DNA from 2 places in the Paenibacillus wenxiniae genome. Region 2 is predicted to be linked to the other one. Evidence: riboswitches for the same ligand, from Rfam matches in the RefSeq annotation. Region 2 holds a riboswitch; the other holds the start of a gene.
The links. Region 2 has a riboswitch for cyclic di-AMP ahead of AAHF22_RS22800 (C40 family peptidase). Riboswitches for the same ligand answer to the same signal wherever they lie in the genome.
Positions count from the first base shown of each region.

Region 1: it holds a riboswitch for cyclic di-AMP, as region 2 does, so the genes downstream of both, AAHF22_RS07770 (MDR/zinc-dependent alcohol dehydrogenase-like family protein) here and AAHF22_RS22800 (C40 family peptidase) in region 2, are expected to answer to the same signal.

Region 1 is NZ_JBCGUH010000003.1:411,786-417,437, reverse strand. Features, by position in the region: gene AAHF22_RS07785 (hypothetical protein) at 90-596, shown strand; gene AAHF22_RS07780 (universal stress protein) at 919-1,575, opposite strand; gene AAHF22_RS07775 (hypothetical protein) at 1,713-2,204, opposite strand; cyclic di-AMP (ydaO/yuaA leader) riboswitch at 2,603-2,781, shown strand; gene AAHF22_RS07770 (MDR/zinc-dependent alcohol dehydrogenase-like family protein) at 2,905-3,318, shown strand; gene AAHF22_RS07765 (oxidoreductase) at 3,686-4,357, shown strand; gene AAHF22_RS07760 (hypothetical protein) at 4,566-5,228, shown strand; gene AAHF22_RS07755 (GNAT family N-acetyltransferase) at 5,254-5,652, shown strand, end outside.
Region 2 is NZ_JBCGUH010000024.1:32,937-38,588, reverse strand. Features, by position in the region: gene motB (flagellar motor protein MotB) at 55-906, opposite strand; gene motA (flagellar motor stator protein MotA) at 890-1,699, opposite strand; gene AAHF22_RS22810 (hypothetical protein) at 1,901-2,194, shown strand; gene AAHF22_RS22805 (GNAT family N-acetyltransferase) at 2,336-2,842, opposite strand; gene AAHF22_RS22800 (C40 family peptidase) at 3,143-3,616, opposite strand; cyclic di-AMP (ydaO/yuaA leader) riboswitch at 3,626-3,764, opposite strand; gene AAHF22_RS22795 (YwhD family protein) at 4,526-5,047, shown strand; gene AAHF22_RS22790 (ATPase domain-containing protein) at 5,483-5,652, shown strand, end outside.

The DNA.
Region 1 (5,652 bases), on a different contig from region 2:
TATTTGCACATACTTTTGAAATTTTGAAATATAGCAACGATGATAATCGTCTTTTATATACCCAATCTTATTTAAAGGAGCGATACATGATGATCCTACCTGTATATATCCAGTGGGAGATCAATCCAGCACAGCTTCCATATCAGCAGTGGTTTAGCACAACCGGATGGAAGGAGCAATTCATCGAAGGGAAAAATGCGTTTAATGCAGCAAGTGATACAACAAGCGTAGGCTTGATCGAAAATAGATACAGTGAACCTCATAAAAAGTCAGCGAGTCACTACCTAAACCCGTCCCAGCTATGGACAGGCATGGATGAGCATGACGTGCGCCTGTATATTGCAAGCCGCAGTCCAGACCATTGGGATACAACCGGCAGCATGTGGCTACCGGACGATGGATCAATGGCAGCGATGGAACAGGGAAGCCGCTTCTGGCTATGCGAAGAGGAAGTGCTTGCAGTTGTGACAGTAACGGAGGATCAGATGAATAGCGTACATCATCCATTGTGGATACGCTCGGCAGGATACTGGAATGATAAAGCAGATTCTATAGCAGACTTTGCTGCTCACTCGATAAAGCATTACAGTTTTTGAGACAGAACAATCTGCCACGTATACTCACGCGGCAGATTGTTTAGCATGCAGTATGTTGTCTGTTCCAGTGTTAGCGATCTTCTAACACGAGGTTCAATGAAAAAGGATTTTTGCCAAGCAAAATATCGCACTGCTCCAGTGTTAGCGATCTTCTAACACGAGGTTCAATGAAAAGGATTTTTGCCAAGCAAAATATCGTACTGCTTCAGTGTTAGCGATCTTCTAACCCAACAGATTCCTGCGGCTCCACCTGAGTCCGCACCCTTATTCCTTCCCTAAGTGCGGTCTGCCTTACAACCTACATTGCATCCTACCTGCGTGGCTACGTGCTCTTTTCCAACATCCGCTCCAGCGGCTCCGTATCGATAAGTAGCCCTTTCCGCACCTTCAAATACTGATATTCCCCATCAATATGCAGTTTAAGCAATCCATTTTCAAAATCCGTATGCATTTCCTTGAAAAATACACCTTCCGCTACAATCGGCTGATCGGTTTCGTAGCGAATCTGATAGCCTTTTGGTGTGCGGATCACATCGACTTCCACGCCATCCTCATGCGTTTCTTCCAGATTCGCTTTCATACGCTGAACCGCGACGATATGTAGATCGACTGCGCCCAGATGCTCCAGCAGATCATTGACGAGCGAACCGCGCGTAATTTCTTCCCAGAACGAACGCACCGATTGACCGATAATGAGCTGAGTGATTTCATGCTGATGCGCGACATCAGCGATCACCTCTGCCAGCTCGCGATCCTCGTTCAGCTTCACCACGAATGTACCGCCTGCTTCTTCGGTTAGCTTTTTCCAGGCATTATAGTATTGCTGCATATTCATATCCAGTTCACTTACCGGCTCGCTGAGTACACTCAGTACAATCAATGGCGCATTCAGCAGTTGTGCCAGACGAATACCGCGCCGAATCAGACGTTCCCCATTTAGACTGTAATGAACACCAACCATAATTTTTTCTCCGCTCATTGCAATAACAACGCTCCTTTAATCCGTAATACAGGCTTCCAACATGCGATAATGTGCAGATAGCCGATGCTGCTGGATTCATGATCATCCATTTGCTTGCTGCCAGGTGCCCTTTATAGACACTTAACCAGCATCGCTCAAAAAGAATAATAAGACTGGCAATAATAACTAAGAAATTCCCGTTCCATGGGTAAATGTGTCCATGCTTTCATATAAGTTGACGGCTCGGTCGGCACATGTGTAGGTGAGATGCTTTGCAATAGTGCCTTTTGCCATGCGGCTACCGCTTCAGCAGCCAGATGGGTACGTGTGAAGCCCCATTGCTGCTCATATTGACGAATGAATGTCATTGCTTCTGCTGCGTCCAGCCGTTTCAGGTGCCGGAATGCTTGTCCCCACTTTACCAGATCGAGATGTGCCGATCCATCGGAAAACTCAAACTCTGCCCAGCCCGTAGCCCCGTTGCCAGATAGGCGCAGCAAGCCGCAATGTAGAGGACGGTAGGATGCGGGTAAGGCGAGCTTGGCCTGATCGTACAGAAACAGTTCCATCCGATGAATACGTGCCTCATCCATAAACGATTCCGGGCAGGCAACAGACTGAATCAGTGGAGCAACAGCAGATAACATACGTACATACACTCCTTTGAATGTGAGGTTTAGTTGAGAGCCATCATAGGGCATTTTGCACAGAACGTAAATATCCGGTAAAGATGGTGCGCTGTCCTATGAGCTTGCCGCGATGCATGTAATCGGATTCATTCCATCCATTCGTGCCGTTATAGCCATAATGCTCGGTTTTGCTCTTGTTTAGATAAAAAGCTAGTATTTCTGCATAATATGGCGTAAGCAAGCGAAAATGGAAGAAAAATATGCTCTTTAGTGCTCGTATTAGTCAAATTGACAGCAAATGCGAAACGGCTCGTCTTTACTTTGCTATGACAGGAGAGTATGATTCGTCTCAAGTTCATAAATTACGGTGTACGACATCTATATTGGCGCCGTAACCAGCTTAATGTCCGAGCCACAGCGTAAATGTACTGTAGCCGGGGAGCGGGGGAACCAGCGAACAGTGAGTACGATAAGTACAGACTGTTCAGGGGTGAATCGGGTTTGCAGCAGTTTCAAAAGAACGGCTGCCATCCGTAGGGAGACTCTTACTTCCGAATCCGTCAGCTAACCTCGTAAGCTGAATATAAGAGAGGCGACAATGATCATGACATCCGGTAAGCACAGCTCTGTCTGTGTGCGGATTGCCTGAGAAGCTGGCGAGGAAACCTCTTGTGCAGCTTCTTTTTTGTTTGCCTTCACACAATTGGAGGAGAAAGAGATGGAGTTGGAGCAGGAATCGGAGTTGCCTAAGGAGTATGTACTGGTATCTCCAGCGACGCGTGCAGGAGAGCAGTTTATGCAGCTGCTTAAAGTGAAAGGCATTGCCTTTGCCGCGATCGTAAATAGTTATGCAGAAAAAGTAAAACTAGAACGAATGGGTGTAACTCATGTGCTGCTACTTGATACACAGCGTCAGGAGGAATGGACGATTCCGCAGCTCGCTGTCGGCAAAGTGTATCTGTTTGAACGCAGCCTGCCGCTCTGCTGCCGGTATATTCAAATGTGCCGGACATGGACGAGCGAACCGATCTATGTGATTACCGAAAGCAGCAATTCGCGCATGATCTACAGAGGACTCGGTGCCAATCATATTGTGCATACAAATGGCGGCAGTGTCGCCTTTTTGCTCTGAGCAACACCACAGTTTGATACCCGACACCCGAATGACGTAGCATTTGCGCATTCGGGTATACAAGTTTAGAGGATACGTCAGGTACGAATAAAGTATAAAAGTGCGAATAAATGATATGCGGATAAACGATAAAAATATGGCTATACGATAAATGAACAAAGCGATCTATGGATAGGGTACGGATATGGATAGATAAAGTGACTATAGATGAGCTACATCGAGTAGAAGCCTTATAGCTTCAAATAAAGTAATCCAGCTAAAGTAATCCAGCGAATTGGTAGGATGGAGCGATAATATCGCGTACACTCCATCCACTACACCGTCTAATGATAGCGATAAGTAGAAGCGGAAGGAGGGAATACATAAGATGACAGAACGCATAGCATTGGTCGCAGGCGCCACCGGTCTGGTCGGACGCTCACTCGTCGACATCCTCGTCCATGAGCAGACATATGACCGCATCCGAATACTCGTCCGTCAAACCGTAGCGCACTGGCAACCCTATCCGCAAGTCGAACAGATTGTCACCGACTACGATCATCTGGAGCAGCAGGCAGGGACATGGCACGCAACCGATGTGTATTGCTGCCTCGGCACCACGATCAAAAAAGCAGGGAGCCAGGAACGCATGTACCAGATCGATGTGACCTATCCGCTCCGTCTGGCTGAACTTGCCCGTCAGCAAGGAGCCGAGCATTTCCTACTCATTAGCGCGATGGGTGCCGATGCCAACTCACGCATCTTCTATTCGCGGATCAAAGGCGAATTGGAGCAACAACTGTCCCGTCTTGGCTATCCATCCCTGTCCATCGTCCAGCCCTCCTTGCTACTAGGAGACCGCGAAGAATTCCGCCCTGGCGAACGCACCGCCGCTGTCGCTGCTCGCGTCTTATCCCCGTTACTGCGGGGGAGTCTGTCAAAGTATAAACCAATCCAAGCGACCACTGTCGCTCAAGCGATGTACCGTCTTGCCTTAAAGCGCAAAGCAGGTGTAAAGGTTTATTCTTCTCACGAATTACAGCAACTCGGCTCAAAATGAGGGAGATATCGTTGACTGGATTGAAATGGTTGAAGTGGATGATGAAACTAACACATAAAGTCTGCACCAGGACAACACACTAACTAACCCACTGTACGCCAACAATCCTAGCCGCTACAATGGTAACATGGAACCGGATGCCCATCTTAAGCGGCATACCGGATAATTAACATGTGCAGCGATGTCTGCAATGAAACGGAGAATAAATATGTCACAGATGGACGCGAAGCAGGCTGCTTCATTAATTGAGAAATGGATCGCCTTTTACGATATGGATAACCCGGAAGCTTGGGATCGCGATGATTACAAGTTTGTCCAGCAGTCTTGCCGCACGATGCGCGCGGCGATACAGATGTTGCGAGGCAAAAGTGTACCAGATCAACGCAAGCTTGCCGATGGACTGGAGGAGTTTATCGAGGATTCGTTTATGGATGATCCGCATGAATGGGAGCCGGAAAACCGTACCTTTGTCAAACAGGCGATGGAGGCGCTCCAATACACGGCGGCTCAATTACGCAAATCTTTCTCCACTGGAACAAAGCCAGCTACAGGTGCACCACAGCAACGTGGTAACAAAGGGCAGCATAGCAAGTCGGCGGCAGGCAGCACCAACGCGAGCAAAAGCGCAACGATCAAAGCCATAACGACCAAAGGCGGCACAAGCAAACCGTCAAACGCCAAAACTGTCAGTAACCAGAGCACAGGCAACAAAACGGCTCGGAATCAAAATAGTACAAATCCAAACCGTCCGAACAAAACGAGCAACAATAACACTAACAAGACATCCGCAGCCAAAAGCAATCCTACTCGATCCACTTCAAGCAACCGAAATGATCGCGACGGTGGACGCGGCAAAAATGGAGGACGTTAAGTTCTCGGCTAAACAGGAGGCTGATATGAATATCAATCCGAATATCGAGCCAGCAGTGATAGAACACGAACAACATGTACAGATTGAGCTTTGTCCGGCTGAGGACAAACATATTATTTGCAATCTGTATCCTTTTTATTTATATGATCTGTCCGAAATCTGGGAGCGTCTGCCGAATCGGTATGGTGTATTCGAGGAAGAAGATAGCTGTGCTACGCTTGCGCAACAAAGCGAAGTGTTCCAAATTTGGTGGCGTCATCCAGGCACCTTATTTCCTTTTCTCATTCGTGTGAATGGCATTCCAGCTGGCTTTGCGCTCGTATCGACACCGCCGTATGTGCCAGCAGGCGAGCAGGTGGACTATTTTCTACATGAATTTTTCCTAATGCGACCGTTTCGCGGCAAAGGTATTGCACAGCAGGCG
Region 2 (5,652 bases):
TCTTGTTATGTCTGGCACAATAGCCAGCATCCTATGATAAGAGGATATGCAAAATCAATTATTTTTGTTATTCACGATCGATTGTAGTGAAGTATCGTTGTCGTTGTCCGCGTATTTACGTACGATAGCAACTTCGACACGACGGTTTTGAGCGCGACCTACATTATTGCTATTATCCGCGATAGGACGATATTCGCCATATCCAATCGCACTGAATTTGCGTGGGTCCAGGTTTTTGTTAAGCAGCATGATCTGCATAAAGTTAAGTGCGCGATCAGAGCTGAGGTTCCAGTTGGACGTATACCGCGAATTGGAGATCGGGATATTGTCCGTATGACCGGATACGATCACATCATAACCCGGAATTTCTTGCAAAATGGTAGAAAGTGACTTGGCGAGCTGGCGTGATTCCGGTTTAACGGTAGCCATACCGGAAGCAAACAGTGTGTTATCACTGATCGTTACTTTCAGTTCGGACTGATTCAGCTTTGTCGTCAATTGAGAACTTAGCCCGTTTTCTTTAATATATTGATCCAGCTTGCGTTTGAGACTTTCCAGATCTTGCTGTTCTTGTTTTTGCAATTGCTCGCGTAGCTTTTGCGCCGACGTTTTGGATTTGCTATCGGTCGGTGTAGCCGCTTCTGCTGTATTATCCGGTTCGCCTTTACCTGTCACTTTGCCCTGGGTCGGTGCTAGTGAAGTTTGATCCATTACGCCAGTACCGCCGGTAAAAGCAGCATTAAGCGCTTCAGCCATTCCTTTAAACTTGGAAGCGTCCAGTGAACTCATGGAAAATAGAGTAATAAACAGTGCCAGCAGTAGGGTCATCAGGTCAGAATAAGGAAGCAGCCAGCTTTCGTCCGCGTGCTCCTCATGAGGCTCGTGTCGTTTACCCTTCTTGCTCACCGGCGCCACCTCCTCCTTGATCAGCATCAAGTTCTGCGCTTTCGGCTGGCGTCAGGAATACAGCTAATTTCTGGCTAATCGCCATCGTAGATACGCCGGATTGAATAGATAGGAGACCTTCAACCATCATGAGCTTGATCTCTACCTCTGCTTTGGACATACGTTTCAGCTTGTTTGCCATCGGATGCCACAGTACATAACCGGTAAAGATACCGAGAACCGTCGCGATAAATGCACCTGCAATCGCGTGAGACAGCTTCTCCATATCACTAAGGTCAGCCAGCGCGGCGATCAGACCAACAACCGCCCCAAGTACGCCGAGCGTTGGCGCATACATACCTGCTTGAGAAAAGATAAGCGCGCCGGAACGGTGACGCTCTTCTGTAGCATTGATATCTTCCATCAGTACGTCCTGAACGAACTCCTGATCATTACCATCAATAATCATCCGCATCCCATTACGGAGAAAAGAATTGTCGATTTCTTCGACTTTGGACTCCAGCGCCAGCAAACCTTCGCGGCGTGTGATCGAAGCCCATTCCATAAACATCCGCACCAGTTCCTTTTTATCAAGCAAAGTCTGGTTTTTGAAAATGATACCGAACAACTTGGGAACACGTTTTACTTCGTTCATCGGAAATGCCATAAAGATTGTAGCTGCCGTACCGACCAAAATAATAACATAAGCCGCCGGGTTGTTAACCAGACTGACCAGTGGGGCTCCTTTGAGGATCATCCCGACTACCAGGGATAAGATCCCTCCAATTAAGCCAATAATTGTTGAAATTTGCATAATACACCTCGTCCGTGAGTATATATTGTAGTGCGTACACCACTCTCTTCCATGGAATGATGGAGTTGCATGATGGGATTGCTTAAATCGCTGATACTTTTTTATCGACAGAATATGATGCAATGTTAAGAGTTTTTTTGAGTTATAATGGAAAGAAGTTGGTAAATGTAACAATATCGACAGATTGAGGGGAGGCAGAGTATGGGTGTTAAGCATGGACGTGATTATGAAGGGATTCTAACCGATTTAACGACAGCACTAAATATGATACCGGATAGTTATCTGTTTTTTCAGATGTCATCGGAAGAATGGCAAGCGCTAAATCCAGACGAACAGCGCGAAGTACAGGAGGCGCTGGCAGAAGATTTGTTTTATGCACTTGGCTCCGAGCCGACGATTCAGGTGGGAAGCGGTATCGTGATCTATGCTGCGGATACGCATCGAATCGATATTTTGATCGGCGAGACTGAAATGACGTTTGTATCGTTAATTTAAAGCGAGCACCCGCGGTTGTTCGTATAGATAAGGCCTGCCAGAGCAAGAACGTATGAACATACGCTCACTCGGGTAGGCCTTTGTTGATTTCATATGATCTTTGTTCATTTCATATGATGATGTTGGATTGATGCAGTGATATTAGGATTGCTCGGTAAGGGTTGTATCGTACACCATACAGTAGAAAGGCTTCATTCCGTCGGGTGTACGGCGACTGTACGTATCGGTAATATGAAAGCCCGCTTTCTGATAGGTGCGAATCGCACGCTGATTCCAGGTGAGTACTTCCAGATCAATCTCTGCCGCCGGATTGCGAGCGATAGCGGCTTCAGTAATCGCACGCATAAACGATTCACCATAACCGTATCCGCATAAATCAGGTCGCATACCCACTCCAAGTCGGATCGTGCCGGTCAGCGGGAAAAATTGAGCAAAGCCGTATAGCTCACCTGTAGCATCGAGAATGGAAACATACTGTTGCTCACGAAGCTGCGGATCACCAAATTCGATTCCTAGCTGCTGCATCTGCTCCCACGGCAACCAGCCATAAATATTATAGGGCGGATCGTAATGCCAGTTACAAATAAGAGCAGCATGCTCGGTACTCATCGATACGACGGAAAAGGGCAGTACACATGCAGGCTGCATCATAAATCTCCTTTCGGCTTTATCCAATAGATACAATAAAATTACAAAATAAATATTGGAAAATGTGTTTACCATAATTTATACGCGGGTAATTATAAGTAGACATAATTATAGGGTTACCTTATTTTTATTTTAACTTTTTTTGCCTAACGTGTAACTTAACTCAAGTTCGTTTCGTTTATATAGTATACAGATACAAAGCGCCACGCAAAATAAAAAACCGCAAAAGATTCTGGCGGGAATCCTTCGCGGTCGATATAGTAGTCGATACGTTGTTGTCAAAGTTGCATAATAGTCAAATTAGTTATCTGTAGCGAAAGTGTCAAAAGCATAGTTGCTCATTACACGTTTAGCACCGACAAAACGGTCAGCGTAATAGTCCATGCTAAGATTATCAATTCGTACACCTTTCGATGTAGAAGCGTGTGCGAATTGAGTGCTGCTTACCATAACGCCTACATGTGAAACTCCTGCTCCAGTCGTGTTGAAGAATACGAGGTCACCAGCTTGCAGATCGTCTTTGCTTACCGCTTCGCCTACCTGATATTGCGACGTGGATTGACGCGGCAGATCAATGTTCATTTTACTGAATACATATTGAGTGAATCCGGAGCAATCGAAACCGTTGAACGTTGTTCCCCCGATGCGGTACGGTGTTCCCATTGCTGGTTCAATGATCTGGTCCATTCTGGAATCTGCATGTGCACTGCTGTTCCCCATAACAGTAAATGCAATTGCGAATCCCATGAGTGCGGCGGTTAGTTTCTTTTTCATGTTAAATCGTTTGTCCCCTTCCAATGCCTACGAGGTTAGCTTAAGGATTCGGTAGAAGGTCTCCCCTATGATCCCTCTCTTGCAAGATCAATTCACCCAAAACGGTTCCCCCGCTTTCCGGTGCCACGAAATTTGGCTTCACACTTTGATTAATGCACCGTAAGACGATATCCAACTTTTACGACAATTTTCGGCTTCTCTAACAATAGTTACAAGCTTACTTTTAAAGTTTACAAAGTTGTTACTAAAAACTTGCTGGGTTTATTCTAACAAAGGTTTTTTACTTTGGCAATGTCTGTTGTGCACTTTTTGCGTGAAAAATCTTGTCATCTTTGTGAGCAACATCGTGAAAACCGCGCCGTTAAAGGGATTATAATTATTAAAAAAATTAATCTTTAGTCGAAAAATCCCGTATATTGCGATTGGAGCATGCAATTAGACCTATAAAAGTTACTCGGCTATCCGTTTACTTTGTCATCTTTGATAGGGCTGTCAGCGATATCAAATCGTGACTACTATAGTATAACACTAGGACAGCCAGGAGTTTCATTGGTTTTTCACGCCTGATCCGCTACAATAATGTTACAATTAATATTGAAATTCATTGTTTATGGCATGGATGCTGCAAGGCATGACATCTGTCTTCATATCGCAGCTAAAAGCTACAGCTAGCTTACTATCGATGCTGCTTACCTCTATATAAGGAATGTTCTCTATATAGAAATCATTTATATAGCGTAGAGTGAGCATTTGAAGCTTGCCCATCCATCACGCTGGATAGAAGCCGTAGACAGACATGCAGCAGCTATCGGTACAAAGGGTTACAACTATGAAACGCTGCTTTTTTTATATCGGCAGCAAATATAAATTATGAACAGAAAAGGAGTATTTTTCAACATGGATCAAAATATGGATCAAAATCAATCGGCTCAACCGGCTAAAAAATCGATGTCCTTGAACATTATTAGCAGTAGCAAAAAGAGCAGTAAACATAAAGGTTTTGGTGCAGGTGCCATTAACTTGAATAACGTTTCTCCTATTATTATCGATCATGGCGAGGCTAAAATCGATATCGGGGCGATGCATGCCAAAAGTAAAGTCGAGCGTGGCATCAAGTTCCTCACAAATCGTGATGAGCTGGAGGGCGGACGTCAGGTATGGCTAGTCTGGGTTGCGGTAGACAAGCAGCCTGAAGGCGGAAGCTACGCTGGAGCGACGGCGTGCGAGATGATCATCGATGAGGAGAATAAACGAGGCTGGAAAATTCTCGCTGACCATGTGAATAAGCTGGATTATGCGATCAAGCGTCGCATTATGCTGAGTGAGCTTGGTCCAGACGAGAAGGCCGCCCTGAAAACATTGCTCGTTAGCCATAATGAAGAATGGTGGGATCGTTCTTCCGATGAGCTGAAGCAGGCTCTGGACAACTGAGCTGGCGTGTTACAATTATGAATTAGATCATAGGCCGACTATAGCTTTTGCCATTCATGCATGAAGCTAGCAGTCGGCTATTTTTATGGAGAAATACGAATGGATCGTTACGATTCAGTTTATCGAGTATGTAATCTATCCGAGAGAGACTTTTCCAGCGCAATTTCCAGTGCCGATGCATGATTATGCATGTTATATTCACGGGTTTGGGATATAATTTAGCAATTTCATTAAAATATTATGATAAACACCAGAAAATATTATCATCTTCTGGAAAAATAGGGTATAAATTATTAAACCTTTAGTCTCGTTTTTAAATTGGAAAATAGCTTTTGTTAATGTGCTATCCATTGTTATAATTGCTGTACAGTCGTCTTCGTAAGAAAGCTAACCCTTGCGTGACTAAAATTATTCTACAGATGGAGGGAGCAATATATGCCTAACACAAACGCTATTAAGACACGTGCTATTCGTACAGGTATCCCTGGACTCGACGAGATTTTGCATGGCGGTATCCCACCGGGAGCTGTAGTTATTCTCGAGGGCGAGCCTGGAACCGGTAAAACAACGATCGGGATGCAGTTCCTTGTAGAAGGTGCGATCAA